Regions from separate parts of the Cellulomonas sp. P5_C5 genome, predicted to be linked through region 2. Evidence: predicted binding sites of a transcription regulator. Region 2 holds the regulator's gene; the other holds the start of a gene.
What was found. The regulator HspR, encoded in region 2, represses chaperone genes until heat shock. The targets are predictions, from matches to a motif close to AAGTTGAGTCNNNNNGACTCAACTT.
Positions count from the first base shown of each region.

Region 1: the regulator HspR is predicted to act here: its motif matches at 15,818-15,842, upstream of clpB (ATP-dependent chaperone ClpB).

Region 1 is NZ_JBFULY010000010.1:82,775-108,806, forward strand. It holds gene ACXJKF_RS11290 (TetR/AcrR family transcriptional regulator) at 57-647, shown strand; gene ACXJKF_RS11295 (SDR family NAD(P)-dependent oxidoreductase) at 797-1,552, opposite strand; gene ACXJKF_RS11300 (exodeoxyribonuclease III) at 1,678-2,469, shown strand; gene ACXJKF_RS11305 (DUF4190 domain-containing protein) at 2,522-3,742, shown strand; gene ACXJKF_RS11310 (DUF4190 domain-containing protein) at 3,781-4,416, shown strand; gene ACXJKF_RS11315 (aryl-beta-d-glycosidase) at 4,499-6,736, shown strand; gene ACXJKF_RS11320 (TetR/AcrR family transcriptional regulator) at 6,882-7,508, opposite strand; gene ACXJKF_RS11325 (MFS transporter) at 7,656-8,960, shown strand; gene ACXJKF_RS11330 (glycoside hydrolase family 3 protein) at 8,960-10,672, shown strand; gene ACXJKF_RS11335 (Gfo/Idh/MocA family protein) at 10,686-11,726, opposite strand; gene ACXJKF_RS11340 (outer membrane protein assembly factor BamB family protein) at 11,767-13,182, shown strand; gene clpB (ATP-dependent chaperone ClpB) at 13,187-15,775, opposite strand; gene ACXJKF_RS11350 (alpha/beta hydrolase) at 15,884-16,837, shown strand; gene ACXJKF_RS11355 (hypothetical protein) at 16,834-17,718, shown strand; gene ACXJKF_RS11360 (ion channel protein) at 17,708-19,060, opposite strand; gene ACXJKF_RS11365 (SulP family inorganic anion transporter) at 19,057-20,748, opposite strand; gene ACXJKF_RS11370 (cation diffusion facilitator family transporter) at 20,745-21,719, opposite strand; gene ACXJKF_RS11375 (VOC family protein) at 21,852-22,634, shown strand; gene trmB (tRNA (guanosine(46)-N7)-methyltransferase TrmB) at 22,646-23,428, shown strand; gene ACXJKF_RS11385 (LysR substrate-binding domain-containing protein) at 23,425-24,258, shown strand; gene ACXJKF_RS11390 (APC family permease) at 24,505-26,032, shown strand, end outside.
Region 2 is NZ_JBFULY010000047.1:13,602-18,047, forward strand. It holds gene ACXJKF_RS21765 (ATP-binding cassette domain-containing protein) at 1-644, opposite strand, end outside; gene ACXJKF_RS21770 (aminotransferase class V-fold PLP-dependent enzyme) at 864-2,030, opposite strand; gene ACXJKF_RS21775 (heat shock protein transcriptional repressor HspR) at 2,071-2,493, opposite strand; gene ACXJKF_RS21780 (DnaJ C-terminal domain-containing protein) at 2,496-3,464, opposite strand; gene grpE (nucleotide exchange factor GrpE) at 3,542-4,102, opposite strand; partial or broken gene ACXJKF_RS21790 (Hsp70 family protein) at 4,099-4,446, opposite strand, start outside.

The DNA of each region.
Region 1 (26,032 bases), on a different contig from region 2:
GACGGTGCAGGATACCCGACAGGTGTCGGTTACTTGTCGGTGGCATCATGGGTCGGGTGACGATCCAGGACGAAGGCGCCCGGGTGGATCCGCGAGTGCTGCGCACCCGCCGACTGCTCCAGGATGCCCTGCTCTCGCTCGCACGGGAACGCGCCCTCGACGAGATCTCGGTCGCCGACGTCGCCGACCGCGCCACCGTGAACCGCAGCACCTTCTACCAGCACTACGACGACACCGACACGCTGCTGGCCGACGCCCTCGACGCGCAGGCCGCCCTCGTCGGCGCCGACCTCTCCCAGATCCACCCCGGCACCGGCACCGCGACGCCTCCGGACGTGCTGGTCCGCTACGCCACGCACGTCGCCGAGAACGTCGGCCTGTACCGCAGCGCGCTGGGCGAGCACGGCTCCCCCGTCGCCGTCACGCGGCTGCGCCGGCGCATCGCGGCGCTCGCGCTGGAGGGCCTGGAGCTGCACGGCGCGCCCCCGGCCCTGGCAGGGCTGCCCCGGCCGATCGCCGCGGCGGCGCTCGCCGGGTCGGTCATCGGGGTGCTCGTCGCGTGGCTGGAGCGCGACCCGCTGCCCCCCGCGCACGACGCGGCCTCCTGGGCGTGGTCGGCCGTCAGCGGCTGGCCGTCGGACGCCTGACCCACGCCCCACCGGCGTGCGCTCCGCAACGTCCGCACTCGTGCAGGCCCCACCCCGCCGGAGCGCGGACGTCGTCGATGCACAGACGCGAGCGTCCGCACTCGTGCAGGTCCCACCCCGCAGGAGTGCGGTCGTTGCCGGGGGTGGCGTCAGGTGAAGTACGCGCCGCCGTTGACGTCGAGGACCGTGCCCGTCACGAACGAGGCGCCCTCGGAGGCCAGGAAGACGACCGCCCCGGCGATGTCGTCGGGAGCACCCGCCCGGTTCAGCGCGGAGGCGGCGACCGCGGCACGCTGCGCCGGTTCCGGGGTGTACGTCGCGTGCAGCGGGGTGCCGCCGACGAACCCCGGCGCGACCACGTTCACGGTGATCCGTCGCGGCCCCAGCTCGCGCGCGAGCGCCCGGCTGAACCCCTCGAGCGCCGCCTTGGCCGTGGTGTAGGCGACCATCCCGGTGCCCCCGCCGCTGCGCGCCGCCTGGGCGCCGATCGTGATGATGCGACCGCCGTCGGGCATGACCGCGAGCGCCGACCGGCTCGCGTAGAAGGCCGACGACAGGTTGAGGTCGAGCACGCCGTGCCAGTGGGCGTCGTCCATCGCGGGGACGTTGCGCCGGTCGACCGGTCCGCCCACGTTGTTGACGAGGATGTCGATCCCGCCGCCGAGCGCTGCCGCGGCGTCGCCGACCGCCTTGTCGACGTCCCAGCTGCGGCGCAGGTCCACCTGGAACGACGCCGCGATCTGACCCGTCTCCTTGATCTCGGCGACGACGGCCGTGGCGTCGTGCGACAGGTGCGTGACGGCGACGTCGGCCCCTGCCCGCGCCAGGGCCAGCGCGACGGAACGTCCGATCCCGGAGGCGCCGCCGGTGACGAGCGCGCGGCGTCCGGTGAGCGCGTGCTCCACCTCGGTGCCCTCCTGTTGGACTGTTGTCCTGCACCGTACGGGAGCGGTTCCTCCCGCTCAACACCTGATTGTCCGAATCGTCCGGTCGGCTCAACGGTCGCCTGCTCCGGGTAGCGTCCTGCCCCATGCGCCTGGCCACCTGGAACATCAACTCGATCCGCGCGCGAGCGGACCGCGCCCTCGCCTTCCTGGAGCGGACGGGCGTCGACGTCCTCGCCCTGCAGGAGACCAAGTGCAAGGACGACCAGTTCCCGCGCGAGGGTTTCGAGGCGCTCGGCTACGAGGTGGCGACGACCGGGTTCAGCCAGTGGAACGGCGTCGCGATCATCTCGAAGGTCGGCATCGAGGACGTCGAGGTCGGGTTCCCCGGCATGCCCACGTGGGGCGACCCGGCTGCCGCGGAGGCTCGGGCGCTCGGCGCGACGTGCGGCGGTGTGCGGGTGTGGAGCCTGTACGTGCCCAACGGCCGCGAGCTCGAGGACCCCCACTACGCGTACAAGCTCGACTGGCTGGGCCGCCTGCGCGACGCCGCCGCGGGCTGGCTCGCCGCCGACGCCGACGCCCAGGTGGCCCTCGTCGGGGACTGGAACATCGCGCCGCTGGACACGGACGTCTGGGACATCGGCTTCTTCGCCGGCCGCACGCACGTGAGCCCCGCGGAGCGCGACGCGTTCACCGCGATCGCCGGGGCCGGGTACACCGAGGTCTCCCGGGTCCACCTTCCCGCCGAGCACACCTACACCTACTGGGACTACCAGCAGCTGCGGTTCCCCCGGAACGAGGGCATGCGCATCGACCTCACCTACGCCACGCCCGCGCTGGCCGCGCGGGTGACCGGGGCGACCATCGAGCGCAACGAGCGCAAGGGCAAGGCTCCCTCCGACCACGTGCCGGTCGTGCTCGACATCGCGGGGTGATGTCTGTGGAAAGGGGCGTCGTCGCGGGTGCGCGGTGGGCTACCGTGCGCGCATGAGCAACGAGCCTGGGGGGCCGGCTCCGGTTCCCGACCCCTACGCCGTCCCCGCCGACCCGACGCCGACCGTCCCCATCCCGCCCAGCGGGCACGAGGCCGTGGCGCCCAGCGGGTACGAGGCGGTGCTGACACCGGTCGGCGAGACCGCACCGACGGCTCCCTACGGCGTGCCGCCGACGCTCCCGCCGCAGTCCGGCCCCTACGCGACACCGACGCCCTACGGCCAGCAGCAGGCCGGCCCCGCGTCGCCCCCGTACGGCGCTCCGGCGCCGCAGCCTCAGTACGGCGCACCGGAGTACGGCGCACCGCAGTACGGCTCCCCGCAGCCGCAGTACGGCGCTCCGCAGTACGGGGCTCCGCAGCCGCAGTACGGCGCACCCCAGTACGGCGCACCCGGGTACGAGCAGGTGCCGCCGCCCTACGGCGGGCAGCCGTACGGGTACGGGCAGCCCTATGCCGCGCCGCCCACGGAGGGCATGGCGATCGCGTCGTTCGTCACCAGCACCGCCGGCCTGTTCATCCTCGGCGGGCTCTCGGGGCCGGTCGGGCTCGGGCTCGGCATCGCTGCGCTGCGCCGCATCAAGGTCTCTGGCAAGGCCGGCCGCGGCTGGGCCATCGCCGGCATCGTCATCGGTGCGGTCGGGATCCTCTGGATGCTCGCGATCGCCGCGTACATCGTGTTCGTCTTCTGGCTCATCGGCAGCACGGGGAGCTCGACCGGGATCCTGGACGAGTTCGAGCAGGGGATGGAGGAAGGGTTCGAGGACGGGCTGGACGACGGGACCGACGACGGCGCGACCGGCTCGGACGCCGGTGAGCAGCTGCCCGACTTCGCGCTGCGCACCGACCTCACCGCCGGCACCTGCCTGACCACGTACGCGTGGGAGTACGACATGACGGACACCGACCCCGTCGACTGCGCCGTCCCGCACGACGCCGAGGTCGTCGCCCTCGTCGAGCTGTCGGCCCCGGTGAGCCTCGACCCCGAGGACGTGTCGGACTCGGCGTTCAACGAGGCGTGGAGCTCCTGCGACACCCTCACGGAGGCCCTCGTCCCCGGCTACTTCGACAACGGCAACGTCGAGCTGTACTACCCGCACCCCGACGCCTTCGCCGGTGGCGGCACGACCGCCTACTGCGTGTACTACGGCGACGAGCCCGGCATGACCGGGTCGGCGGTCGCCGGCAGCCTCGTGCTCGCGGGCACGGGAGCGTAGTCCTGAGCGACCCCCGCGACCCGTACGGCTACCCGGCGGTGCACTACGCGCCCGGGTGGACCGAGCCGCGCGCCCGGGTGGAGCCGACGGCGGTCTGGTCGCTGGTCACCGGGATCCTCGGGCTCGGTCCGGTGGCCCTGGTGCTGGCGGTCGTGGCGTTCCGGCGTCTCGCGGCACGGCACACACGCGGGCGCGGCCTCGCGATCGCCGGGGCCGTCCTGGGTGTCGTCGGGACGATCGGCCTGGTGGTCGGGGTGACGGTCGCCGTGCTCACCGTGATGGGCACCCGGCCTCTGCCCGCGGACGTGCCCGCCGCCCGGGACGCGCGTGCGCAGCAGCTGGTCACCGGCAACTGCGTGCTGTCGGTGCCTGCCGACGGGCGGGTCGACACCGTGCGCGTGGTCCCGTGCGCGGAGTCGCACGAGGCCCAGGTGGTCACCGAGTTCACGTTCGCGCCGGAGGCGGTGTGGCCCGGCCAGCAGTCCGCCGACGCGCGGGTCGCCCGGGCGTGCGTGCTCGACGCGAGCGAGATCGAGGCCGGCGTCCGCACGGTGACCTGGTCCCCGACCGAGCGCTCGTGGTCGGGCGGCGACCGGGTGGGGCTGTGCCTGGCGGTCGTCGACGGCGGCGGGGTCACGGGCTCGTTCCTCGACGGGACTGCACGGCTGCCCTGACCGGCCTTCCTCGACTCTTACCACGTGGTAGGTAATGGGCTATGGTGGCGGACAACGAACCCCACCGAGGAGGTACCCCGCGATGACGCAGGTATTCGACGTCGAGCGTGTCCTGGCCCAGCTGACCCTGGAGGAGAAGGCGTCGCTGACGTCCGGCTCCGACTTCTGGCACACGGAGGGCGTCGAGCGCGTGGGCGTCCCGGCGGTCATGGTCACGGATGGCCCGCACGGCCTGCGCAAGCAGGCCGAGGACGCCGACCACCTCGGGCTCGGCGACTCGGTGCCGGCCACCTGCTTCCCGACGGCCGCCGCGCTGGGCTCGTCGTGGGACGTCGAGCTGGTCACCCGCGTCGGCGAGGCGCTCGGCCGGGAGACGCGTGCCAACGACGTCGCCGTGCTGCTGGGCCCGGGCGTCAACATCAAGCGGACCCCCCTGTGCGGTCGCAACTTCGAGTACGTGTCCGAGGACCCGGTGGTCGCCGGCGCGCTGGGCACCGCGATCGTGCGGGGCATCCAGAGCCAGGGCGTCGGGACGTCGCTCAAGCACTTCGCGGCGAACAACCAGGAGTCGGACCGCATGCGCGTGTCCGCCGAGATCGACGAGCGCACGCTGCGCGAGATCTACCTGCCGGCGTTCGAGCGCGTCGTGAAGGACGCGCAGCCGTGGACGGTCATGTGCGCGTACAACAAGGTCAACGGCACGTACGCGTCCGAGAACCACTGGCTCCTCACCGAGATCCTGCGCGACGAGTGGGCCTTCGAGGGGCTCGTCGTGTCCGACTGGGGCGCCGTGCACGACCGCGTCCCCGCCCTGGCGGCTGGCCTCGACCTGCAGATGCCCGCCGCGGGCCCGCGTCCCGACGAGGAGGTCGTGGCGGCCGTCCGCGAGGGCTCGCTCGACGAGGCGGTGCTCGACGTCGCCGCCCGCCGCGTGCTCCACCTGGTCGCCAGGTCCCTGCCCGGGATCGAGGCGGACGACACGTTCGACGTCGACGCCCACCACGAGCTCGCCCGCGAGGCCGCCGCCGCCGGGTCCGTGCTGCTGAAGAACGACGGCGGGCTGCTCCCGCTCGCGTCGGTCGAGGGCGTCGCCGTCATCGGTGAGTTCGCGCGCACCCCCCGCTACCAGGGTGCTGGCTCCTCGCAGGTCAACCCGACGCGACTCGACGCCCCGCTCGACGCCCTGCGGACGGCCGGCGACCTCGCGTTCGCCGCCGGGTTCACCATCGCAGGCGGGCCGGCCGGCGACGACGCCACGCTGCTCGCGGAGGCGGTGGAGGTCGCTCGTGCCGCGCAGACCGTCGTCGCGTTCCTCGGCCTGCCCGGTCCCGACGAGTCCGAGGGCTACGACCGCCCGCGCCTCGGGCTGCCCGACAACCAGGTCGCCACGCTCCGCGCGATCGCCGAGGTCAACCCGCGGGTCGTCGTGGTGCTCGCCAACGGCTCGGCGGTCAGCGTGACCGACTGGCGCGACCTCGCCCCGGCGATCCTCGAGACGTGGCTCGGCGGGCAGGCCGGCGGGTCGGCCGTCGCCGACCTGCTGCTCGGCGTCCGGTCGCCGTCCGGCCGGCTCACCGAGACGATCCCCCACCGCATCGAGGACACCCCCGCGTTCGGGAACTTCCCCGGCGAGGCCGGTGTCGTCCGCTACGGCGAGGGCGTCCTGGTGGGCTACCGCTGGTACGACACCCGTGCGATGGACGTCGCCTACCCGTTCGGCCACGGGCTGTCGTACACGACGTTCGCCTACGACGGGATCACGGCCTCGCTCGACGGCACGGACGTGTCCGTGCAGGTCACGGTCACCAACACGGGCTCCGTGGCGGGGTCCGAGGTGGTCCAGGTCTACGTCCGCGACCCCGAGGCCTCCGTCCTGCGGCCGACGCGCGAGCTCAAGGCGTTCGCCAAGGTGACGCTCGAGCCGGGCGAGTCCCGCGAGGTCACGTTCGGTCTGACCGGCCGCGACCTGTCCTACTGGCACCCCGGCCTGCACCGCTGGGTGGTCGAGGGCGGCGAGTTCGTGATCGAGGTCGGAGCGTCGTCGCGCGACCTCCGTGGGTCCGTGTCGCTCGACGTCGAGGGCGAGCCGCTCTGGGGCGAGCTCACGGTGATGTCGACGATCGAGGAGTGGTTCGCGCACCCGGTAGGCGGCCCGCTGCTGCAGGCGGCCCTGGTGCCGCCGGCCGACATGGGTCCGCTCGACGAGACCATGCAGGCGATGATCATGCAGATGCCCGCCAAGGTGATCGCCGAGTTCGGCCTGGCCGGCTTCGACCGCGAGGCGCTGGACACGCTCGTGGTCAAGGCCGCCGCCGGCTGACCCACCGAACGCACGAGTCGGCCCGTCCCGGCGGAGGGGTGATCACCGGGAGCCACCGTCGAGAACGTCGATTCGCCGCGAGAACGTCACTCTGAACTGACGTTCTCGCGGCGATCTGACGTTCTCGGCGGATCGGGGTGGCGCTTCAGTCCGTCAGCAGGCCGCGGAAGTGGGCGCGCAACGCCGCTGCCATGTCCGGGCGGGTGTCCGGGGTGTCGGCGGCGAGCAGCCACTGGATCTGCATGCCGTCCATCACCGCGACGGTGAGGCGGGCGGCGGTGAGCGGGTCGGTGCCGGGCCGGAGGCGGCCCTCGTCGCGCCAGCGCTCGAACCCGGTCAGGGTCATCGCGATGACCCGGCGGTACCGGTCCTGGAAGTACCCGTGCGCGGGGTGGTCGGGAGACGTGGCCTCGGCGGAGAGCGTCGCGTACAGCTCGACGATGCCCGGCCGTGCGGCGTTGCGGTCGATGAGCATCGCGAGGGCGTCGAAGTAGTCGTGCCCGGCGGCCAGGTTGGCCTCGAACGCGACCTCGTCGACCTCGTCGCGACGCTCCAGGACCGCCGCGAGCAGCACGGCCTTGCTGGAGAAGTGGTGCAGCAGGCCCGGGTGGGAGATGCCGACGCGGGAGGCCACCTCGCGCAGGGACGCGGTGTGGTAGCCGACCTCGCCGAACAGCTGCATGGCGGCGTCGAGGATCTCCTCGCGGGTCGCGCGGCCCTTCGCGTAGCCACCGGCGCGGGCGCTGGATGCGGTCGTGACCTCCGTCGTCATGGCGACAGGATCGCATGCGACGGCTAATTCCGACCAGATGGTAAGTACCGTCTTCCGTCAATCCCGACCGGGTGGTAACTTCCCTACTTACCACGTGGTCGGGATTCAATGATGGTCCCACCCGCCGTCCGACACAGGAGTCGACGCATGGCCCTCTCGCAGCCCACGGCGCCGCTGACCGGCGCAGCCCAGGCGGTCCCGACCGCGACCACGCCGCCGCCCGCCGGCCGCGAACCCCGCAGCTACCTCCCGTTCCTCGGCGTCGCGAACCTCGGCGTCTACATGGCGCTGCTGACGCCCGTGATGGTGTCGATGGCGTTCAAGATCGACCACCTGGTCGGCGCCGCGGCCGCCCCGGCGCAGCTCGGGATGGTCATGGGGGTCGGCGCGCTGTTCGCGCTCATCTGCAACCCGCTGGCCGGCCGCCTGTCCGACCGGACGACCAGCCGGCTCGGCATGCGCCGCCCGTGGATCGTCGGCGGTGCGGTCGTCGGCGCCGCGGCCCTGACCGTCGTCGGCACCGCGCAGTCCGTCGCGCTGGTGCTCGTGGGCTGGTGCGTCGCGCAGGCCGCGTTCAACGCCGTGCTCGCCGCCGCGAACGCCACCATCCCGGACCAGGTGCCGGTCGAGCGCCGCGGCAAGGTGTCCGGCCTCGTCGGCATGGCGACGCCGCTCGCGATACTGCTGGGCAGCGTCATCGTCAACCGGATCTCCGCCGACGCCGCCAGGTTCATCGTCCCCGCCGCGCTCGGGCTGATCTTCTCGCTGCTGTTCGCCGCGGTGCTGCGCGACCGCAGGCTCGAGCACGCGCCCGCGCAGCGGTTCACCGTCGGCCAGTTCTTCGGCTCGTTCGTGTTCAACCCGCGCAAGCACCCCGACTTCGGCTGGACCTGGCTGACCAAGTTCATGGTGATGTTCGGCTACGCGGGCATCGCGACGTTCCTGCCGTACTACCTGGTGGGCAAGTTCGACCTGTCCGAGCAGGAGGCCACCGGCGTCATCCTCACGGCGACGTTCGCGTCGGTGATCGGCATGGTCGTCTCCAGCCCCGTCGGCGGCATCCTGTCCGACCGGTTCGGCAAGCGCCGCCCCTTCGTCGCGGCTGCCGGCGCGATCATGGCCGTCGGCCTCGTGGTGCTCGCGTTCGCGCCGACCATCGCCCTGGTCGTCGTCGGCCAGGCCATCGTCGGCCTCGGCGCCGGCGCGTTCTTCTCCGTCGACATCGCGCTGGCCACCCAGGTGCTGCCCAGCAAGGACGACACCGCCAAGGACCTCGGCGTCCTCAACATCGCCAACGCCCTGCCGCAGTCGCTCGCCCCCGCGATGGCCCCCGCCATCCTGGCGGTCGGTGCGAACCTGCCCATGGGCCAGTACCCCACCTGGTACCTGTTCGGCGCCGTCGTCGCGCTGGCCGGTGCCGCGCTCGTCTACCGGATCAAGGGCGTGCGCTGATGACCGTCTACCAGGACCCCGCACGGCCCGTCGACGAGCGCGTCGAGGACCTGCTCGGCCGGATGACGCTCGAGGAGAAGGCCGGTCAGCTGTTCCAGCACATGATCACGGCCGGGCCCCTGGCGGACGGCGACCCGATGTTCGGGCTGCCCAGCGCCGACGAGTACGTCAACCGCCTGCACATGACGCACTGGAACCTGCTGGGCGTCCCGGGCAGCGCGCGCGAGCTCGCCGAGTGGCACAACCGGCTCCAGGCCCTGTGCGAGGAGACGCGGCTCGGCATCCCCGCGACGATCGCGACCGACCCCCGGCACGCGTTCACCGACAACCCCGGCACCGCGCTGCTCTCGGGCCCGTTCTCGCAGTGGCCCGAGACCCTCGGCCTCGCGGCGACGCGCGACGAGGACCTCATGGAGCGGCACGCCGACGTCGCCCGCCAGGAGTACCTGGCCGTCGGCCTGCGCACCGCGCTGCACCCCCAGGTCGACCTGGCCACGGAGCCCCGCTGGGCCCGCGCCAACGGCACGTTCGGCGAGGACGCCTCGTTGACCGGGCAGATGGGCGCCGCGTACGTGCGCGGGTTCCAGGGTGCGACCTTCGGCGTCGACAGCGTCTCGACGATGACCAAGCACTTCCCGGGCGGCGGACCGCAGAAGGACGGTGAGGACCCGCACTTCGCGTACGGCCGCGAGCAGGTCTACCCCGGCGGCCGGTTCGCCGAGCACCTGGAGCCCTTCAAGGCGCTCCTGGCGGCCGGGACGCGGCAGATGATGCCGTACTACGGCATGCCGGTCGGGCTGCCGGGGATCCCCGAGGTCGGGTTCGGGTTCAACAAGCCCGTGCTCGACCTCCTGCGGGACGACCTCGGCTTCGACGGCGTCATCTGCACCGACTGGGGCCTGGTGTCCGACGCCGAGATCTTCGGGCAGCCGTTCCCCGCCCGCGCGTGGGGCGTCGAGCACCTCTCGGTCGAGGACCGCGTCGCGCTCGTCCTCGACGCCGGCGCCGACCAGCTGGGCGGGGAGTCGTGCCCGGAGGTGGTGGTCGCGCTCGTGCAGAAGGGCCGGGTCACCGAGGAGCGCATCGACGCGTCGGTGCGCCGGCTGCTGCGGGAGAAGTTCCTGCTCGGCCTCTTCGACGACCGGCGCTACGTGGACGTCGAGGCGGCCTCGGCCGTCGTCGGGAACGACGAGTTCCGCGCGGCCGGGCTCGCGGCGCAGGCGGCTGCCGTGACCGTCCTGACCAACGACGGGATCCTGCCCCTGGCCCCCGGCCTGCGGATCTACGCCGAGGGCCTCGACGGCACGGTCGACGACCCCGCCGACGCCGACGTCGCGATCCTGCGGCTCAAGGCCCCCTACGAGCAGCGCGGGCCCGGGTTCGACGCGTTCTTCCACGCGGGGTCGCTGGACTTCCCGCAGGCCGAGATCGACCGCATCAACGCGATCAGCGCGCAGGTCCCGACGATCCTCGACGTCTACCTGGACCGTCCGGCGATCCTCACGCCGCTGGTCGACCAGGCCGCGGCGGTAGTCGTGAACTTCGGCGCCGGCGACGGGCCCCTGCTCGACGCGCTCCGGGGCGCGGCCCGAGGGCGGCTGCCGTTCGACCTGCCCCGGTCGATGGCCGCCGTCGAGGCGTCCCGCGAGGACGTCCCGTTCGACACCGCCGACCCGCTGTTCCGGTTCGGGCACGGGGTGCCGGTCGGCTGAGCGGACGCGCCCCTCACTCCCCCGGGTACGTGACCCCGAGCTGGCGCCGGATCTCGTCGGCGGTCTCCAGGATCGTCACGGTCTCCTCCAGCGGCTGCCACGGCGACTCCGTGCGCCCCTCGGTCACGTACCCGGCGAGCGCCGCCGCCTGGAAGCACAGCCCGTCGTGCCCGTGGATCCGGTTGTCGTCCCACGTGACCCGTTCCCCGTCGCGGACCAGGGTCACCGCCGTCGGCATGTGGAAGTTCTGGCCCACCTCGACGCGCGCCGCCGACCCGGCGATCTCCGCGGTGTGCGGGGTCACGGCGAGCATCGACGTGAACACCGACGCCTGCAGCCCCGGGCCGTAGCCGACGAGCGCCGACACCTGGGCGTCGACGCCGGTCGCGGCCAGCGCGCCGGTCGCCTGGACGCTCGACGGACGCGCACCGGACGCGGCGAACGACGCGAACGCCAGCGGGTACACGCCGAGGTCCAGGAGCACCCCGCCCGCGAGCGCGGGGTCGAGCAGCCGGTGCGTGGGCTCGCGGTCCGCGCGCACGCCGTAGTCGGCGGTCACGCGGTGCACGTCGCCGAGCACGCCGTCCTCGAGCAGCCGTCGGACCACGTCGGTGTGCGGCAGGTACCGGGTCCACATGGCCTCCATGAGCAGCACGCCGGCGGACCGGGCGGCGTCGACGAGCGCCCGTGCCTCGGCCGCGTTGCGCGTGAAGGCCTTCTCGACGAGCACGTGCTTGCCCGCGGCGATGGCCAGGAGCGCCTGCTCGTGGTGGTGGCTGTGCGGGCTGGCGACGAGCACGACGTCGACGTCCGGGTCCTCGACGAGCTGCTGGTAGGAGCCGTACGCGCGGTCGATCCCGTGGGTGTCCGCGAACGCCTGCGCCCGCTCGAGCGACCTCGACCCCGCGGCGACGACGCGCTGGGAGGTGTGCGTGCGCACCGCGTGCACCCACCGGCCGGCGATGAAGCCCGGCGCCAGGACACCCCAGCGCAGCGGCGGGGCGTCGCGGGGGTCGGCGACGCGGGACTCGGGGAGCGCAAGGTCAGGTGCCATCCGCCCACCCTGCCAGCCGCGGCGGCGGTACTGTCCGGCCATGTCACGCCGCGACACGCTCGCCACCGTCGAGCTCGTCGAGGACGTCGACGACGTGCCGGACGCGCCCGTCCGGTCGCGGAGGCGCTGGTGGCTGCTGGCGATCCCGGTGGTCGCCGCGTTGCTCGTCGCCGGGGTGCAGCTCGTGGCGGACGCCCTGGAGAGCGCCGCCGACGCGCGCGTCGCCGCGCTGCCGGGGGCCGTCGACCCGCTCGGGGACCACGCCGACGTGCTCTGGCGGGCCGACCTGGGCATCGGCTCGCTCGCCGACGGGCTGGTCGCGCGCGACGCCCTGCACGGCGTGCTCGTCGGCCGGGACGGCTCGCTGTCCTACGACGCGCTCGACCTGAGCACGGGCGAGCGGTTGTGGTCCGCACCGCTCAGCGGCGCCGATCCCGCGCAGACCGACCCGACGTACCCGCGCGCGACGGTCTGCGAGCCGGATGCCGAGCCCGGCGCCGAGCCCGAGCGGGTGGTCTGCCTGGTGACCGACGGCGCCGCCCCGTTCACGCGTGACCCCCGACCCGCCACCCGGTCGCGCGTCGTCGTGCTCGACCTCGCCGACGGGCACGTGCTGGCCGACCGTCCGGCGCCCTATGTGTCCTCGTTCGCGGTCCTGCCCGGGCTGACCGCGACCGCCGTCGTCGAGGACCGGCACATCGTCGTCGTCGCCGCCGACCCGCTCACCGGCAAGGAGCTCTGGCGGTACCGGCACGCCGAGGCGTCGGACCAGGAGCCGGCCATCAGCGCCGGGGGCGGCGTGATCGTCGCGTTCGGTACACCCGGGGGCCCGGTCGTCCTGTCGGCGTCCGGGGACCTGGTCCCGGCGGAGCCCGGCACGACAGGTTGGGGGACGACGCAGGAGGGCTGGTTCGTGACCGAGCGCTCGGACCCGGCTGGACAGCTGCGACGGGTCGTCCGGCCCGGCGAGCCGCCGGTCGAGGTCGTCGGGCGGCTGCTCGACCGCAGGGTCGACGACGGCAGCGTGCCCGGGCTCGAGGTGTCGACGGGCGGTCTGACGTTCGGGTGGGACGCGCGCACCGGGAAGCGACTCTGGGAGGCGGACGTCTCCGTCTCCCCCGAGGACGACGGGGCCGTCCTGATCATCGACGGGACCGCGTTCCTCTGCTCGGACGACGCGGTCGTCGCGCTCGACGCGCGGACGGGCGAGACCCGGTGGACCGCCCCGCGGCAGCAGGGCGACTACGTCGGCGAGCTCCTCACCGACGGTGCCCACGTGCTCCTGGTGGAGGCTCCGCAGGACGGCGCCAGCACGGCCTTCGTGACCGTGCTGGACCGTCGCGACGGCGAGCTCGTCCGGCGGCTGGCGCTCCCGGCCGGCGTCACCTCCGTGTCGGCGGCGGGCCGCCACCTGGTCGACACCAGCAGGCGGGGCGCGGTGGCCCGGATCGGCTGAGGCGTCAGGTCCCCACCACCAGGCCGTCCTCGCCGCGGTCCACCACCACGGTGTCCCCGTCGTGGACCTGCCCCGCCAGGATCTGCCGGGCCAGCCGGTCGCCGATCTCACGCTGCACCAGTCGCCGCAGCGGTCGCGCGCCGTAGGCGGGGTCGTACCCCTCCAGCGCCAGCCACTCGCGCGCCGCCGGTGAGACCTCGAGCGTGAGCCGCCGGTCCTTCAGACGGTTCGCCAGCGCCGCGACCTGCAGCTCCACGATGTGCCCGAGCTCGTCGAGCGACAGCGGGTCGAACAGCACCACGTCGTCGAGCCGGTTGAGGAACTCCGGCTTGAACGAGGAGCGCACCGCGGACATGACGGCCTCGCGCTTCTCGTCGGCGGACAGCATCGGGTCCACCAGGTACTGCGAGCCCAGGTTCGACGTGAGCACCAGGATGACGTTCCGGAAGTCGACCGTGCGGCCCTGCCCGTCGGTCAGGCGACCGTCGTCGAGCACCTGCAGCAGCACGTCGAACACCTCGGGGTGCGCCTTCTCGACCTCGTCGAAGAGGACCACCGAGTACGGCCGGCGACGGACGGCCTCGGTCAGCTGACCGCCCTCCTCGTACCCGACGTACCCCGGAGGGGCGCCGACGAGCCGGGCGACCGAGTGCTTCTCGGCGTACTCCGACATGTCGATCCGGACCATCGCGCGCTCGTCGTCGAACAGGAAGTCCGCGAGCGCCTTGGCCAGCTCGGTCTTGCCGACACCGGTGGGCCCGAGGAACAGGAACGAGCCCGTGGGACGGTCAGGGTCGGAGACGCCTGCACGGGAGCGTCGGACGGCGTCGGACACGGACGCGACCGCGGGCCGCTGCCCGATGAGCCGCTCGCCCAGGACCTCCTCCATGCGCAGGAGCTTGGCGGTCTCACCCTCCAGCAGCCGGCCGGCGGGGATGCCGGTCCACTGCGCGACCACCTCGGCGACCTCGTCGGGTCCGACCTTCTCCGCGATCATCGGCGGAGCGTCGGGGGCGGCGTCGATCGCCTCCTCGTCGGCCTCCGCAGCACTGATCTGCTCCTGCAGCGCCGGCAGCTCTCCGTACTGGATGCGTGCCGCTCCAGCGAGGTCACCCTCGCGCAGCAGCCGCTCGGCGTCGGAGCGCAGCGTGTCGAGGCGCGCCTTCAGGTCACCGACGAGGTTGTGCCCCGCCTTCTCCTTCTCCCACCGCGCGGTCAGCGACGCGAGGTCCTCCCGGCGGTCGGCGAGGTCCTTGCGCAGCCGCGCGAGGCGGTCGGTCGAGGCGGGGTCGTCGGACTCGGAGAGCACGACCTCCTCCATCTCGAGCCGGGTCACCGCGCGCTGCAGCTCGTCGATCTCGATGGGCGACGAGTCGAGCTCCATGCGCAGGCGCGACGCGGCCTCGTCGACCAGGTCGATGGCCTTGTCCGGCAGCTGGCGGCCGGTGATGTAGCGGTCGGACAGGGTCGCCGCGGCGACGAGCGCGGAGTCGGCGATGGTCACCTTGTGGTGCGCCTCGTACCGCTCCTTGAGCCCGCGCAGGATGGCGACGGTGTCCTCGACGGACGGCTCGCCCACGAACACCTGCTGGAACCGCCGCTCCAGGGCGGGGTCCTTCTCGACGCGCTCGCGGTACTCGTCGAGCGTCGTCGCGCCGACGAGGCGCAGCTCGCCGCGGGCCAGCATGGGCTTGAGCATGTTGCCCGCGTCCATGGCGCCCTCGCCGCCCGCGCCCGCGCCGACGACGGTGTGCAGCTCGTCGATGAACGTGACGACCTCGCCGTTGGACCCGGTGATCTCCGCGAGCACGGCCTTGAGCCGCTCCTCGAACTCGCCGCGGTACTTGGCGCCGGCCACCATCGCGGCCAGGTCGAGCGCGACGAGCTTCTTGCCGCGCAGCGACTCGGGGACGTCCCCGGCGACGATGCGCTGGGCGAGGCCCTCGACGACCGCGGTCTTGCCGACGCCGGGCTCGCCGATGAGCACGGGGTTGTTCTTGGTGCGCCGGGACAGCACCTGCACGACGCGGCGGATCTCGGAGTCGCGGCCGATGACGGGGTCGAGCTTGCCGTCGCGGGCGCGCTGCGTCAGGTCGACGCCGTACTTCTCGAGCGCCTTGTAGGTGCCCTCGGGGTTCGGGGTGGTGACGCGTGCGGACCCGCGGACCGTCGGCAGGGCGGCCGCGAGCGCGTCGCGGGACGCGCCCTGGGCGCGCAGCGCGTCGGCGACCCCGGACTGGCCGGTCGCGAGCCCGAGCAGCAGGTGCTCGGTGGACAGGTAGTCGTCGCCGAGCGAGCGCGCCTCGGACGAGGCGGCCTCGAGCGCGGTCGACGTGGCCCGCGACGCGGACGGCTGCGCGACGGTGGAGCCGCTGCTGGCCGGCAGGCTGACGAGCATCCCCCGCACGGCACGGCCGAGCGCGGTGCGGTCGGCCCCGACGGCGTCGAGCAGCCCGTTGGCGACGCCGCCCTCCTGCTGGAGCAGGGCGTTGAGCAGGTGCGCGGGCTCGAGCTGCGGGTTCCCGGCGGCGGACGCCTGCTGGATGGCGTCGCCGAGAGCCTCCTGGGACCGGGTGGTGAACTTGGCGTCCACATGACCTCCTGAGTGATCGACTGCTTGTCGCAACGACGGCCGAAGTTGAGTCTATTCCGCTCAACTCTTTGGACCACCTGGGGAGCCGGCCCGTGCGACGATCACGCCATGACCGACGACGCCGACGTGCTTCCTGATGTGCTCGGACCCGGCTGGACCGCCCGCACCCTCCCCCTGCGACCCGACGGCGGGACGCCTGACCCGGTTGCCACTCTGGTCCATCGCGAGGGGACGGACAGCCGACGCGCCCTCCTCTACGTGCACGGTTTCGTCGACTACTTCTTCCACACGCAGTTCGCCGACACCCTCGCCGCCCACGGCTACGACGTCTACGCGCTCGACCTGCGCGACTACGGCCGGTCCATCCGCGACGGCCGCCCGGCGAACCACATCACCGACCTGGGCACGTACGCGGAGGAGATCGACGCGGCGATCCGGGTCATCCGGGCCGACCACGACGAGGTCGTCCTGCTCGGCCACTCGATGGGCGGCCTCGTCACCTCCCTGTGGGCCGACTCACGCCACGGCGAGGGGCTCATCGACGCGCTCGTGCTCAACGCGCCCTGGCTCGACCTGCGCGGGAACTGGTTCGAGCGCACCGTCCTGACCGGCCTGATCGACGGCGTCGGCAAGGTCGCCCCGAACGTCGTGGTCGGCAAGGTCGGACCGCACTACGGACGAGCGCTGCACGAGGGCACCGGCGGCGAGTGGTCGTACGACCTGGCGTGGAAGCCGCTGGACGGCTTCCCGGCACGCGCCGGGTTCGCTCGGGCCGTGCGCCGGGGACATGCACGCGTCGCCCGCGGGCTCGCCGTCGACGTCCCTGTGCTGGTGCTGGCGTCCGACGCGTCCGGCCCGGACGACGTCTGGCACGACGCCCTGGTGACCACCGACTCCGTGCTCGACGTCGCGGACATGAAGCGGCTGGCCCCGAACCTCGGGCCCGACGTCACGTTCGTCGAGATCCCCGGTGGTGCGCACGACCTGGCGCTGTCCCCGGCGCCCGCCCGGGACACCTATGTCGCCGAGGTCCTCGCGTTCCTGGACGCCCGGCTGCCGTGACCACCACCGTCGAGCGCGCGCGCGTCCGCGCCCTTCGGATCGCGGCGCGCTACCGCCGCACCCCGGTCGGCCGCCTCGTGCAGCGCACGGTCGACGGGTTCGTGGACATCGAGCCCTTCGACCGCGCGATGACCCTCGCCGCACAGGCGTTCGTCTCGGTGGTGCCGGTGATGATCGTCATGGCGGCATTCCGGCCCACCCAGCCGGGCTTCGCCTCGTTCATGGCCGACAGCATGGGGCTCTCCGACGCGACGCGGGACACCGTCGCCGACAGCGTGTCCACGAGTGCGACGTTGGGCAGCAGCGTCAGCCTGCTCGGTCTCGTCGTCGCCCTCATCACCGCCACCAGCTACTCGCGGGCCCTCGAGCGCATGTACGCCAAGGTGTGGCAGGTCAGGCGGCCCGGGCTGCACGCCGCGTGGCGTTGGTTGGCGACGGTGCTCGCGGTGATCCTCGCGGTCGGGCTGCTGGGCCTGACGCGGGAAGCCACGGAGGGGGTCCCGCTGCCGGCTCTGTGGGACTTCGTCGTGCGCATGGTCGTCTGGACGGTCGTGTGGACGTACGTGCCATGGGCGCTCCTGCGCGCCGAGATCCCCGTGCGCGCGCTGGCGTTCACGGGTGCCGTCACGGCGTTCCTCATGTGCCTCCTGAGCGTCGTCGGCATCGTGTACCTGCCCATCGTCCTGGAGGCGGGCGCGCACCAGTACGGGCTGCTCGGCCTGGTGTTCGCCTACATCGGCTGGCTGTTCGCGTTCAGCTTCGCGCTGGTGCTGGCCACCGTGGTGGGCCGCGCGTGCGCCGAGGACGAGGGTGCGCTCGGGCGGCTGGTCCGCGGACGCCGCAACGACGACGCCACGGAGCCTCGCGTCCTCACGGAGTGACGCGAGGGCCCTCGGGCGCCGGGTCGTGCGAGGGCGCGGGCGCCGGGTCGTGCGAGGGCGCGGGCGCCGGGTCGGCGGGTGCCAGCAACGCCGGCCGGTTGGTCACGATGAGCCACGCCGCGAGCGTCGCCAGGACGACCGGGATCAGCAGCGTCACCTGCGGCACCACGGCGATCGCCATGAAGATGCTGAGCCAGCCGTTGCGGGTGGCGGCCACGACGATGCCGACCACGGCGGCGCTGACGGCGATGGCGAGCGGCACCGCGTCCCAGGCCTGATGGATCGCGAACCCGAGCGCGACCCCGACGAACAGCGCCGGGAAGATGCGGCCGCCGCGGAACCCCGAGGTGGCGGCGACGAGCATGGCCAGGAGCTTGATCCCGGCCATCGCCAGGAAGCCGAGCGCGGTGGTCGTCGCGGCCAGCCCGGGCAGCTCCTGCATCTGCGTGAGGCCCTTGAACAGCGTGACCTCGCCGCCGAGCGCGCCGAGCAGGCCCAGGATCAGGCCGCCGGTGGTGAGCATGAGCACCGGGTGGCCGATCCGTCGGAACAGGCGGTGCATCGGCACGAACAGGTACACCGCCACCAGGCCGAGGAGCGCGGAGCCGACCGCGATGGCGATCGCGAGGCCGAGGTCGTCCAGGCCGCCGTAGGTGTAGGCGGGCACGTCGACGGCCAGGTCGAGGTCCTCCAGCTGCATCATCGTCAGGGATCCCGCCGTGGCGGCGACGAGCGGCGGGAACAGCCGGTCCCACAGCGGGACGCGACGGTCGCCCGGGTCCAGCTCCGAGAACAGCAGGGCCGCCGCGACGGGCGTCCCGAACATCGCGCCGATGGTCCCCGCGACGGCCATCATCAGCCAGATCGGGGCCTTCACCTTCGGCAGGAACCGCATCCCGACGCCGACCGCGAGGCCGACGTTGATGCCGATGATCGGGTTCTCCGGACCGAGGCTCACGCCGCTCGCGAGCATCAGGACCAGCGCCAGCGCCAGCCCGGGAAGCACGCGCAGCGGCAGGGGCTCCGCGACGAGCTCGAGCGTGGCCGGGTCTGGGCCGGCATGCCCCGGCACGTACCGGACGACGAGCCCGATGAGCAGGCCGGCCGCCGTGAGCACGCCGATGATCCACAGGGCGGAGTCCGACGTCTGCCCGACCGCCGCGCTCAGGTCGTCCCAGACCCAGTGCTCGATCAGGCCGGCCAGCCGGCTGAGCCCGAGCAGCGTCAGGGCGCTCACGATCCCGACGACGATCGCCGGCACGGCGAGCCGGAGCAGGTTCAGCACCGGCACCCGGAACGGTTCGTCGGCCGCCACGACCGGCGAGGGCTGCTCCTGCATCATCGGTGTGCTCCTTCGTCGGAGGGGCGAGCGTCACGGTGGTCGTCGACCCAGGCCTGACCCCGGGCGACGGCGTCGCGGGCGGAGGCGAAGATCTCGTCGTCGGCGAGCAGGACATTCTCCAGTCCCACGACACCGAGCAGCCCGCTGCGCCCGGCGACCACGAGGAACTCGGACGAGACCCCGCAGAGCAGCAGCAGGTTGTCCCGTGCCCGCAGGCGTTCCGCGAGCGCGTCGAGCGCCTTCACGAAGGTCGCGGACGGGACGTCGGGCAGCGTCCGCAGGCTCAGCACGAGCGCGGACCCGACCGTCCGCGTGGTGTCCGGCCAGGTCTCCTCGATGCGCGCGACCTCCGCGAAGAAGCCTGCTCCGGCGTAGTCGAGCACGACGACCGAGTGCGACGGCACCTCCGCGGGCGGGTCGGTGACGACCCACACGCCCTCGTCGCGCCGCTCGATCGCGCGGAGCCGGCCGACGCGCGACGACGAGACCGCGTAGAGCACGAGCGAGAGCCCGGCGCCCAGGAAGATCGCCTGCTGCAGCGGCAGCTGCGTCGTCGCCAGGAACGTCACCACCATCGCGGCGGTCGACCACCACGACGTGCGGACCACCAGGACGATGTCCTTCCAGCGGCCCTGCACCAGCTCGATGCCGATGAGGATCAGCAGCCCACCGATGACGGGCATCGGGATGGTCTCCGCGTACGGGCCGACCAGCACGACGACCAGCGCGAGCCACAGCCCGGCGAACACCCCGGACCACCGGGTGCGCGCCCCGGCGCTCGTCGCGACGCCCGTGCGGGACAGCGAGCCGCCGGTGGGCAGCGCCGAGAACAGCCCACCCGCCACGTTCGCCATGCCCTGCGCCACGAAGTCCCTCGACATGTTCGGCCGCGACCCGTCCGGGTTCGGCACGGCCGCGCCGATCCCCGCGGCCTGCGCGAGCGCGACGAGCGCGACCGCGACCGCACCGAGCGCCAGCTCCGGCACCGCGGACAGGTCCGGGAGCGAGAACGGCGGCAGGCTGCGCGGGATGGCCGCGATGTCCCCGACGTCCTCCACGTCGATCCCCGCGACGACCACCCCCACCCACACGACCACCAGCGCGACCAGCGTCGCCAGCGCCCGGAGCCGCCGGACCAGCCGCGCGAGCACCCAGACGACGATCGTCGCGCCCGCGACGGCGACGGAGGCCACGTCCCAGCTGCCCACGTGCACGAGCGCCTCGACGATCTTGCCGACCGTGTTGTGCGTCTGCGGCTTGTAGCCCGTGGCGTCCCCGAGCTCGCCGGCGATGATCTGCACCGCGATCCCCGTGGTGAACCCGGTCATCACGGCCGTCGACACGAACTGCATGACCGACCCGAGCCGCAGCAGCCCGAGCACCAGCATGACGACGCCGACCAGGAGGGTCAGCGTGGCGATCGCCCCGGGGTCGTGCGGGTCCAGCCCTGCCCCCGCCAGCACGCTGGCCGACGACAGTGCGATGGCGCTGGTCAGCGTCGTGACCATGAGGACCGTCCGCGCGAACGCCGACCCGACGATCGTCGACACCACGCCGGAGTACAGGCCGACGACAGGGTTGAACCCGCCGATGTTCGCGTACGCCATCCCCTCGGGGATGGAGAACAGCCCGGTGACCAGGCCCGACGAGACGTCCTTGCCCGTCGGCCTCCCCCAGCCGCCGGTCACAGGGCGGGGTCCTGCGGCTCGGAGAGCGAGAGCGTCGCGCCGACGACCGCGGGCGTCTTCGCCAGCCGCCTTTCGAGCGACGCCAGCACGTGCGACGCCGCGTCCTCGGCCATGTTCCCGGTCAGGTCCACCGCACCCGTGAGGTAGACCTGCCGGGCACCCACGAACTCGAGCCGCATCTCCGTGACCCTCTCGACCTCGGGCTGCGCGAGCAGCGAGCGGACGGCCGCGTCGTTCACCCGCGGGTCCACCACCTGGCCGACGAGGAACCGGCGGTTGCGGTCGATGAGGACAACTGCGACGACCGCGAGCAGCACGCCGACGAGGATCGACCCGATCGCGTCGGGCACCGGGGACCCGGTCACCTGGTGCAGCCCGATGCCTGCCGCCGCGATGAGGATGCCGACCAGGGCGGCAGCGTCCTCGAAGAACACCGCGCGGACGGTCGGGTCGGAGGTCTCCAGGACGTGCTCCAGCAGGTCGCGGTCCTGCGTCGCGGCGGCCCGCTTCGCCTGCCGGGACGCCTGCAGGAACGAGATCCCCTCCAGCACGAACGACACCGCGAGCACCACGTACGCGACGATGAAGTCGCCCGCCGGCTCAGGGTTCAGCAGCTCCGAGACGCCGTGCGTGATCGACACCCCCGCGCCCACCGCGAACAGCCCGATCGCCGCGAACAGCGACCACACGTACACCTCCCGGCCGAAGCCGAGCGGGTGCTCCGCATCCGCCGGCTTGGCGGCGCGGCGCTGGGCGATGATCAGGAAGATCTCGTTGCCCGTGTCCGCCCACGAGTGCGCGGCCTCCGCGAGCATCGACGCCGACGCGGTGATGACGGCCGCCGCGGACTTGGCGACCGCGATGAGCAGGTTGGCACCGAACGCGACGACGACCGTCAGGGTGCTCTCCGACGCGGAGGAGGACGGATCCGCGACGACCGCCGACCCGGCGCCGTCCCGTGCGTCCGCCATGTCACGTGAGTAGCACAACCCGTGCCCGATGTCTCCCCGTCCGAGCGCGTCTGTCCCGGTCAGCGGCACGTCGGGCGGCTCGTCGGTGCGCGTCGGCGCGCGTCCGGAAGGGGCCTGGTGTTGGCTGGTCGCATGACGACCCGACGCGAGGCCTGGCCCCCCGGCACCCCGGCGTGGGCCGACATCACCGTGCCCGACCTCGCCGTCGCCCGCGCGTTCTACGGTCCGCTGCTCGGGTGGCAGTTCGAGGTGGGCGGCCCGGAGCTCGGCTACTACACGCAGGCCTACGTCGGCGACCGGCGCGTCGCCGGGCTCGGCGAGCCCATGGGCGACGACCCCGCCCCGCCGCCCGCGTGGTGCGTCTACCTGGCCACCGACGACCTCGCGGCGACCGTCGCAGCCGTCGCCGAGGCCGGCGGCAAGGAGATCGTGCCCGCGATGCCGATCATGGACTTCGGCAGCATGGCGCTCGTCGTCGACACCGCCGGGGCCGTGTTCGGCCTCTGGGAGGCCGCCTCGCACACCGGCTGGGACGTCGTCGACGAGCCCGGCTCCATGGTGTGGTGCGAGGTCATGTCGCACGACCAGCCGACGGCCGTCGCGTTCTACCGGCAGGTGTTCGGGTACGCGGTCGAGGACCTCAGCGCCCCCGGCTTCACCTACGCGTCGCTCTCCCTGGACGGTCATCCCGCGGCGGGCGTCGGCGGCTACGGCGCACAGGCGGGCCGCGACGCACCGGCCGCCTGGACGATCTACTTCGCCGTCACCGACATCGATGCCGCGGCCGGACGGGTCACCGAGCTGGGCGGCACGGTGGTCAGCCCGCCGACGGACAGCGCGTTCGGCCGCATGGCGATCGCGTCCGGGCCGTTCGGCGAGGTGTTCGCCCTCATCGCACCCTCCGGCGGCGCCTAGGCTGGCGGATCGTGAGCCTCCCGTCCGACGCGTTCCGGCACGTGGCCGCGCGACCCCACGAGCCGCTGCGCACGTTCCACCCGCGCCGCGCCCCGCTGGGCCGCGAGCGTGAGGACGCCCTGCGGTTCCTGTGGCCGCGGCTCGGCTTCTCGGTGCACGACGCGGACTCCCCGATCCCACTCACGGCCGACGGCGCACTGGACACCGTCGCGCTCTTCGGGCGGTCGGCGCCGGTCGTCCTCGAGATCGGCTCCGGCATGGGTGAGACCACCGCGGCGATGGCCGCCGCCGACCCGTCGCGGGACTACCTGGCCGTCGAGGCCCACCTGCCCGGCGTCGCCAACCTGCTCGGCCTGCTCGACCGCGGCGGCCTCACCAACGTCCGCGTCGCCCACGGCGACGCCCTCGACCTGCTCCGGACCGCGATCCCGGCCGTGCCGCCGCGCGAGGGTGACGCCGTCGTCGCCGCCAGCGAGCCTGGCCTGGACGCCGTGCACGTGTTCTTCCCCGACCCGTGGCCCAAGGCCCGCCACCACAAGCGCCGGCTCGTGCAGCCGTCGCACGTGGCGCTGCTGCGGTCGCGGCTGCGCGTCGGCGGCACCCTGCACTGCGCTACCGACTGGGTGGACTACGCGGACGCCATGCTCGAGGCGCTCACCGCGGACCCGTTCCTGGAGAACACCGCCGACGGCTTCGTGCCGCGGCCCGCGCACCGGCCCGTCACCAAGTTCGAGCAGCGCGGCCTCGACCTCGGTCACGAGGTCCGCGACGTGATCTTCCGGAGGGTCCGATGAGCGTGTTCCGGCTCGCGCTCGTGCCGGGCGTCAACCCCGACCGGTGGCTTCGCGTCTGGCAGCAGCGGCTTCCCGACGTCCCGGTCGAGCTCGTGCACACGTCCCCCGACGAGGCAGTGGCCCTCCTGCGCTCCGGCGGGGCGGACGTCGCCCTCGTGCGGCTGCCGGTCCTCGGCGACGACCTGTCGACCATCTCCCTGTACACCGAGGCCACCGTCGTCGTCGTGACCAAGGACCACGTGGTCAGCGTCGTGGAGGAGGTCGACGCCGCCGACCTCGACGACGAGACCCTCCTCGTCCCCCTCGACGACCAGCTGCACTGGACCGACCCGCCCGGCACCCCGTTCGCCGGCGACCCCGTCCCCACCACCGCCGACGCCATCGACCTCGTCGCCGCGGGCATCGGCGTGCTGGTCCTGCCGCAGTCGCTCGGCCGCCTGCACCAGCGTCGCGGCCTGACGGCCCGCGTCGTGCGCGACGCCCCCGGGTCCGCCGTCGGCCTCGCCTGGATCACCGACCGCTACGACGACCTGACCGAGGAGATCATCGGCATCGTCCGCGGCCGCACCGCCACCAGCTCCCGCGGCCGCGGCGCCCCGGCACCCGCCGAGCCGACGACCCGAGGTCGCAAGGCGGGCGGGTCGACCGCGAGCACGGGCGCATCCAGCAAAGGCGGCGCATCCAGCAAGGGCGGCGCATCCAGCAAGGGCGGCGCATCCGGCAAGGGCGCGTCCGGCAAGGGGTCCAGCAAGGGCGGGACCGCGCGGTCGTCGTCGGCCCGCTCGTCGTCGAAGAAGCCCAACCCCCGCAAGCCCCGCCCGGGCCGCTGACCTCCCTCTCCACCCCTCCAGCCCTCGACCACGCCATGAGTGCCGCCACCGAGCGCTGTCGCGTCAGCCAGGGCTCGTTCGCTGCCGGCTCGACGGTCGGCCTGGTGGCGAACCCGACAGGGGTGACGGCATCCACCCGTTCGCGGTACCCATGTCGGGTTCGAGGGCCGGGTTCGCCCCGCGGCGACGTGGCGGGAGTACTGTCCGGTCTCGGGGGCACCGCGACGACGCGAGCCGGGAGGTCCGATGAGCAGTGCCGTGACCGATGAGTCCCCTGCGCCGGCGAAAGGGCTGAGCTCCGGCAGTCTCGGCCTCTGGGGCAACACCGTCATCGGCCTCGCGTCGACGGCCCCGGCGTACTCGCTGGCCGCCACGCTCGGCTACGTGGTGCTGGCGGTCGGTGAGAAGTCGCCGGCCATGTTCCTCATCGCGTTCATCCCGATGCTGCTGACGGCCATCGCGTACCGCGAGCTCAACTCGGTCATGCCGGACTGCGGGACCACGTTCACCTGGGGCGCCAAGGCGCTGGGTCCGTGGGTCGGCTGGCTGGGCGGCTGGGGGGTCGCCGTCTCGGGGATCATCGTGCTGGCCAACGTCGCCGAGGTCGCCGCCGTCTACTTCCTGCGCGCGTTCGGCCTGGACGAGGTCGCGGAGAGCCGGATCGCCGTCCTGCTGCTCGGCGTCGGGTTCATCGTCGCGATGACGTGGGTGAGCTACCGCGGGATCATCGTCAGCGAGCGGCTGCAGAACGTCCTCGTCGTGTTCCAGTTCATCGTGCTCGGCGGGCTGAGCATCCTGGCGCTCTGGAAGGTCTACGCGGGCACCGCCGGGCCGCAGGCCGTGCTCCCGGAGTGGTCCTGGTTCAACCCGGCAGGACTGTCCTCGTCCGCCATCGCCGCCGCCGTCATCCTGTGCCTGTTCATCTACTGGGGCTGGGACGCGTGCCTGGCGGTGAATGAGGAGACCAAGGACCTCGCGCGGACCCCCGGACGTGCGGCGGTGCTGGCCACCGTCATCCTCCTGGTCACCTACTGCCTGGTCGCCGTCGCCGTGCAGGCGTACGCGGGGTTCGGCACCACGGGGATCGGCCTGAACAACGAGGCCAACATCGACGACGTCGTCACCGTGCTGGGTGGACCGATGCTCGGGCCCGTCATGGCGTTCATCCTGCTGCTGGTCATCGCGGTGTCCGCCACGGCGTCGACGCAGACCACCATCCTGCCGACGGCCCGCGGCACCCTGGCGATGGCCATCTACAAGGCGGTGCCCGGGCAGTTCGCCCGCGTGCACCCCGTGTTCAAGACGCCGTCGTTCTCCACGATCGTCATGGGCGTCACCGCCGGCGTCTTCTACATCGTGCTCAAGCTGCTCAGCGAGGACGCGCTGTTCGACTCGATCGCGTCGCTGGGGCTCGCCGTGGCGTTCTACTACGCCGTGACCGCGTTCGCGTGCGTCGTCTACTTCTGGCGCTCCATCTTCCGCAGCGCCCGCAACTTCTTCCTGCGCGGCCTGTTCCCCGTGCTCGGGGGCCTCGGGATGGTGTGGGCGTTCGGCATCTCCGCCCGGGACATGCTCGACCCCGACTACGGCTACACCAGCTTCGGCGGCATCGGCGGCGTGTTCGTCATCGGCGTCGGCATGCTCGCCCTCGGCGTCCCGCTGATGGTCGCGTGCGCCGCGAAGGCGTCGCTGCGCCCGTACTTCCGCGGCGAGTCGCTCAACCGCGAGACGCCGGTGCTGGTGCCGGACTTCGAACCGCCCCACGGGGGGCTCT
Region 2 (4,446 bases):
ACGCGACCGTGGTCGATGACCGTGATCTCGTCGGCGAGCGCGTCCGCCTCCTCCAGGTACTGCGTCGTCAGCAGGACGGTCGAGCCGTCCGTGACCAGCGAGCGCACGACGTCCCACATGTCCTCGCGCTTGGCGGGGTCCAGGCCGGTCGTCGGCTCGTCGAGGAAGATCACGTCCGGGCGGCCGACGAGGCTCGCGGCCAGGTCGAGCCGGCGACGCATGCCACCCGAGTACGTCTTGGCCGGGCGGTCCGCGGCCGCAGTCAGGTCGAACCACTCCAGCAGCTCGGCGGCGCGGGCACGGGCGCCGGCGCGGCCGAGGTCCAGCAGCGTGCCGAACAGGACGAGGTTCTGGCGGCCGGAGAGGTCCTCGTCGACGGACGCGTACTGGCCGGTGAGGCCGATCGACTGCCGGACGCGCTCGGCGTCCTTGACCACGTCGAAACCGCCGATGCGGGCGTGGCCGGAGTCGGGGACGAGCAGGGTGGACAGGATGCGGACCGCCGTCGTCTTGCCGGCACCGTTGGGGCCGAGCACACCGAGGACGGTGCCGCGAGCGACGGCGAGATCGACGCCCTGGAGGGCCTTCGTCTCGCCGAAGTGCTTGACGAGGCCTTCGGCCTCGATCACCAGGTCTTGTGTCATGGCTCCAGCGTGGAGGGGCGCGCTGACAGCCCACCGACACGCGGCTGACACGGCCGGTGTCGGCGCGACGTCCGCCGATTCGAGCGCCCCGAGCACCGATCCTGCGGACGTCCGAGGAAGTGAGCGCCGGAGCAACCACATCCTCGGACGCTGCTCGTGATCGACCGGGATGTCCGAGGAAGTGAGCGCTGGAACGGCCAGATGCTCGGACGTTGCAGGTCAGCGCAGCGCCGCGAGCAGGCGGTCCAGCTCGTCGTCGGACGTGTAGTAGTGCGGGCTCGCACGGACGACCTCCGTGAGGCCGCGGGCACCGAAGTCGAGCTGGGCCGACGAGATGCGGGTGACGCTGACGTTCACGCCCGCGGCGGCGACCCGGGCGCGGACCTCGTCGGCACGCATCCCGTCGACCGTGAAGGTGACGATGCCGGACTTGCGCACCCCCTTGTCGCGCACCGTGACGCCGAGGGTCTGGGACAGGTCCTCGCGCAGCCGTTCTGCGAGGCCGGTGACACGCTCCTCGATCTGCGCCAAACCGTAGGAGAGCGCGTAGTCGACGGCCGCACCGAGACCCAGGATGTCGGCGATCGACCGTTCCCACGTCTCGAACCGCAGGGCGCCCGGGACCACCTCGTAGGACGTCGGCGACGTCCACCGGGCCGCGCCGAGGCCGAGGACGGGCGGCACCAGGCTGTCGGTGATCGCACGGCTCGCGTACAGGAAGCCGGTGCCGCGCGGTCCGCGCAGGAACTTGCGGCCCGTGGCGGCGAGCAGGTCACAGCCGAGGGTCTCGACGTCGACGTCGAGCTGGCCGACCGACTGGCACGCGTCGAGCAGGAACGGGACGCCGGCCCTCCTGGTGAGGGCGCCCACCGCCTGCGCGGGATTGACGACGCCGCCCCCGGTCGGGATGTGCGTCAGCGCGACGAGGGCGACGTCGCTGTCGAGCCGGCGCTCCAGCCGGTCGAGGTCGACCTGGCCGTGCTCGTCGTCCTCGATCACCTCGAGGGTCGCGCCGGAGCGCTCGCACGCCTGCAGGAGGGCGATCGCGTTGCTGATGTACTCGGTGCGCGCGGTGAGGATGCGCTGGCCGGGCTTGAGCGGGATCGACGAGAACGCGACGTTCCAGGCGGCGGTCGCGCTCTGCACCAGCGCGATCTCGTCCGCCTGCGCACCGACCAGCCGCGCGACCGAGGCGTACACGTCGGCCACCCGCGCCTCGGACTCGGCCTCCGCCTCGTACGGACCGATCTCCGCCTCGCGCGTGAGGTGGGCGACCACGGTGTCCGTCACGACGCTCGGGCGCAGCGCACCACCGGCGTTGTTCAGGTGGGCGACGTGGTCGATGCCGGGCGTGTCACGGCGGGCGCGGTCGAGATCGATCGTCACGATCAGGGAGTCTAGGCAGCGCACACTAGCCGAACGAGGGTCAGCGGCTGCTCGGGCGCCAGAGGACGACGGCGGCGCGGTCGGCCGTCGTCGTCGGTCGGCGGCTGCGGCTGGCTGTGCGGTTGACGGCGACGACGTCGCCGCGGGGGTCGGCCGTGAAGATGCGGCGGCCCGGGTCGACGAACGCGCGCAGGTACTCGACCTGCCGCTTCAGCTGCTCGAGCTCGGTCTCGAGCTCGAGGATCCGCTTGATGCCGGCCAGGTTGACGCCCTCGTCCTGGGACAGCCGCTGCACCTCGCGCAGCGTCGCGATGTCCCGCAGCGAGTACCGCCGGCCGCGGCCGCTGGCCCGGCTGGGGATGACCAGACCGAGCCGGTCGTACTGGCGCAGGGTCTGCGGGTGCATGCCGGCCAGCTCGGCTGCGACCGAGATGACGTAGACCTTGGCGTCCTCGGCAGGCATGGCTACTTCTTGGCCGCGTCGAGCAGGTCTGCGCGCACGTCCTCACCGGACGTCGCGATGCCGAACGCCTGGACGGCCTCGCGGGCGGCGGCACTGAGCCGCTGCGGCACGACGACCTGGACGGTGATGAGCAGATCGCCCTTGCTGCCGGGGATGCCCTTGCCCTTGACGCGCAGGACACGGCCCGACGGGGTGCCCTCGGGGACCTTGACCCGGACGGTCGACCCGTCGAGCGTCGGCACCTCGATCGTGGCGCCCAGCGCGGCCTCGTCGAACGCGACGGGGACCGTGATCCGCAGGTTCTCGCCGTCGATGGTGAACACGGGGTGCGGGGTGACGCGGACGGTGATGACGAGGTCGCCCGCAGGCCCGCCACCGGCGCCGGGGCGGCCCTTGCCGCGCAGCCGGATCTTCTGGCCGTCGCGGACCCCCGCGGGGATACGCGCGTTGACCGTGCGGCCCTCGACGGTGAGCGACACCGTCGACCCCTCGACCGCCTGCCGGAAGGGCAGGGTCGCGCTGGTGGCCAGGTCGGCGCCCTGCTGCGGACCGAACCCTCCCGCGCCGCCGCCGTTGCCGAACAGCCCGCCGAGCAGGTCCTCGAAGCCGGCCGCGCCGCCGGGGGCGTTGGTGTACCGGACGCGACCGCCGCCGGGCTGTCCCCCGCCGAACATGCCGCCGAAGACGTCCTCGAAGCCGGCGCCGCCGCGGCCGCCCGAGGTGAACCGCGGGCCGCCCGCCATGGCACGCAGCTGGTCGTACTGGCCGCGCTGCTCCGGGTCGGACAGCACCGCGTAGGCCTCGCCGACGTCCTTGAACCGCGCCTCCGCCTTGGCGTCCCCCGGGTTGTGGTCCGGGTGCTCCTGGCGCGCGAGCTTGCGGTACGCCTTCTTGATGGTGGCGGCGTCGGCGTCCTTGGGGACGCCGAGGACCGAGTAGAAGTCCTTCTCGAGCCAGTCCTGACCGGTCACGCCGCTCCTTCCTTGATGTTCGTCCGAGGCCCCACGTGTCTGACAGACACGCGGGACCTCGGACGCTACTGCGCTTCTTACGCCTCGGGGTCCACGACCGCGACGCGGGCCGCCCGGATGACCCGGTCGGGCGTGCGGTACCCCGGCTGGAGCACCATCTGCACGGTCGACTCCGTGACGTCCGCGGAGTGCGAGTGCATGAGCGCCTCGTGCACCGCGGGGTCGAACGTCTCCCCCGCCTCGCCGTAGCGGACCACGCCGAACCGGCCGAGGGTGCCCTCGAGCTTCTCCGCGATCGAGACGAACGGTCCGGTGAGGTCACCGTGCTGGCGGGCCAGCTCGATGTCGTCCAGCACCGGGATGAGCGCCTCCACGATGGTGTGCACACCGCGCTCGTGGGCGGCGAGGGCGTCGGCCTTCGACCGCTTCACGAACCCGGAGTACTGCTGCTCGAGGTTGTAGTAGGCCGCCTGCGACCGCTGCAGCTCCTCGAGCCGCTCGGCCGCCAGCTTCTCGACGGCGACGAGCCCCTCGAGCACGACCTCCTCCTCGGCGGAGGCCGCGATGGACTCCGCGTCGGCGAGGATCTGCTCCTCGGGGGTCAGCTCCTCGTTGGCGTCGTCGGGACCCGTCGTCACTTGCGAGCCTCGTCCTCGTCGTCGACGATCTCGGCGTCCACGACGTCCTCGTCGGACGTGGTGTCCGCCGCGGGCTGCTCGTCGGCCGGCGCGTTCGCCGCCATGTTGTCCGCCGAGTAGATCGCCTCGCCGATCTTCTGGCTCACCGCGAGCAGGGCCGAGTGCTTGGCCTTGACCTCGTCGATGTCGGTGCCCGCGAGCGCCGTCTTCAGCTCGGTGACCGCGGTCTGCACCTCGGTCTTCACGTCCTCGGGCAGCTTGTCCGCGTTGTCGGCCAGCAGCTTGTCGGTCGAGTAGGCCAGCTGCTCGGCCGTGTTGCGGGTCTCGGCCTCCTCGCGACGCGC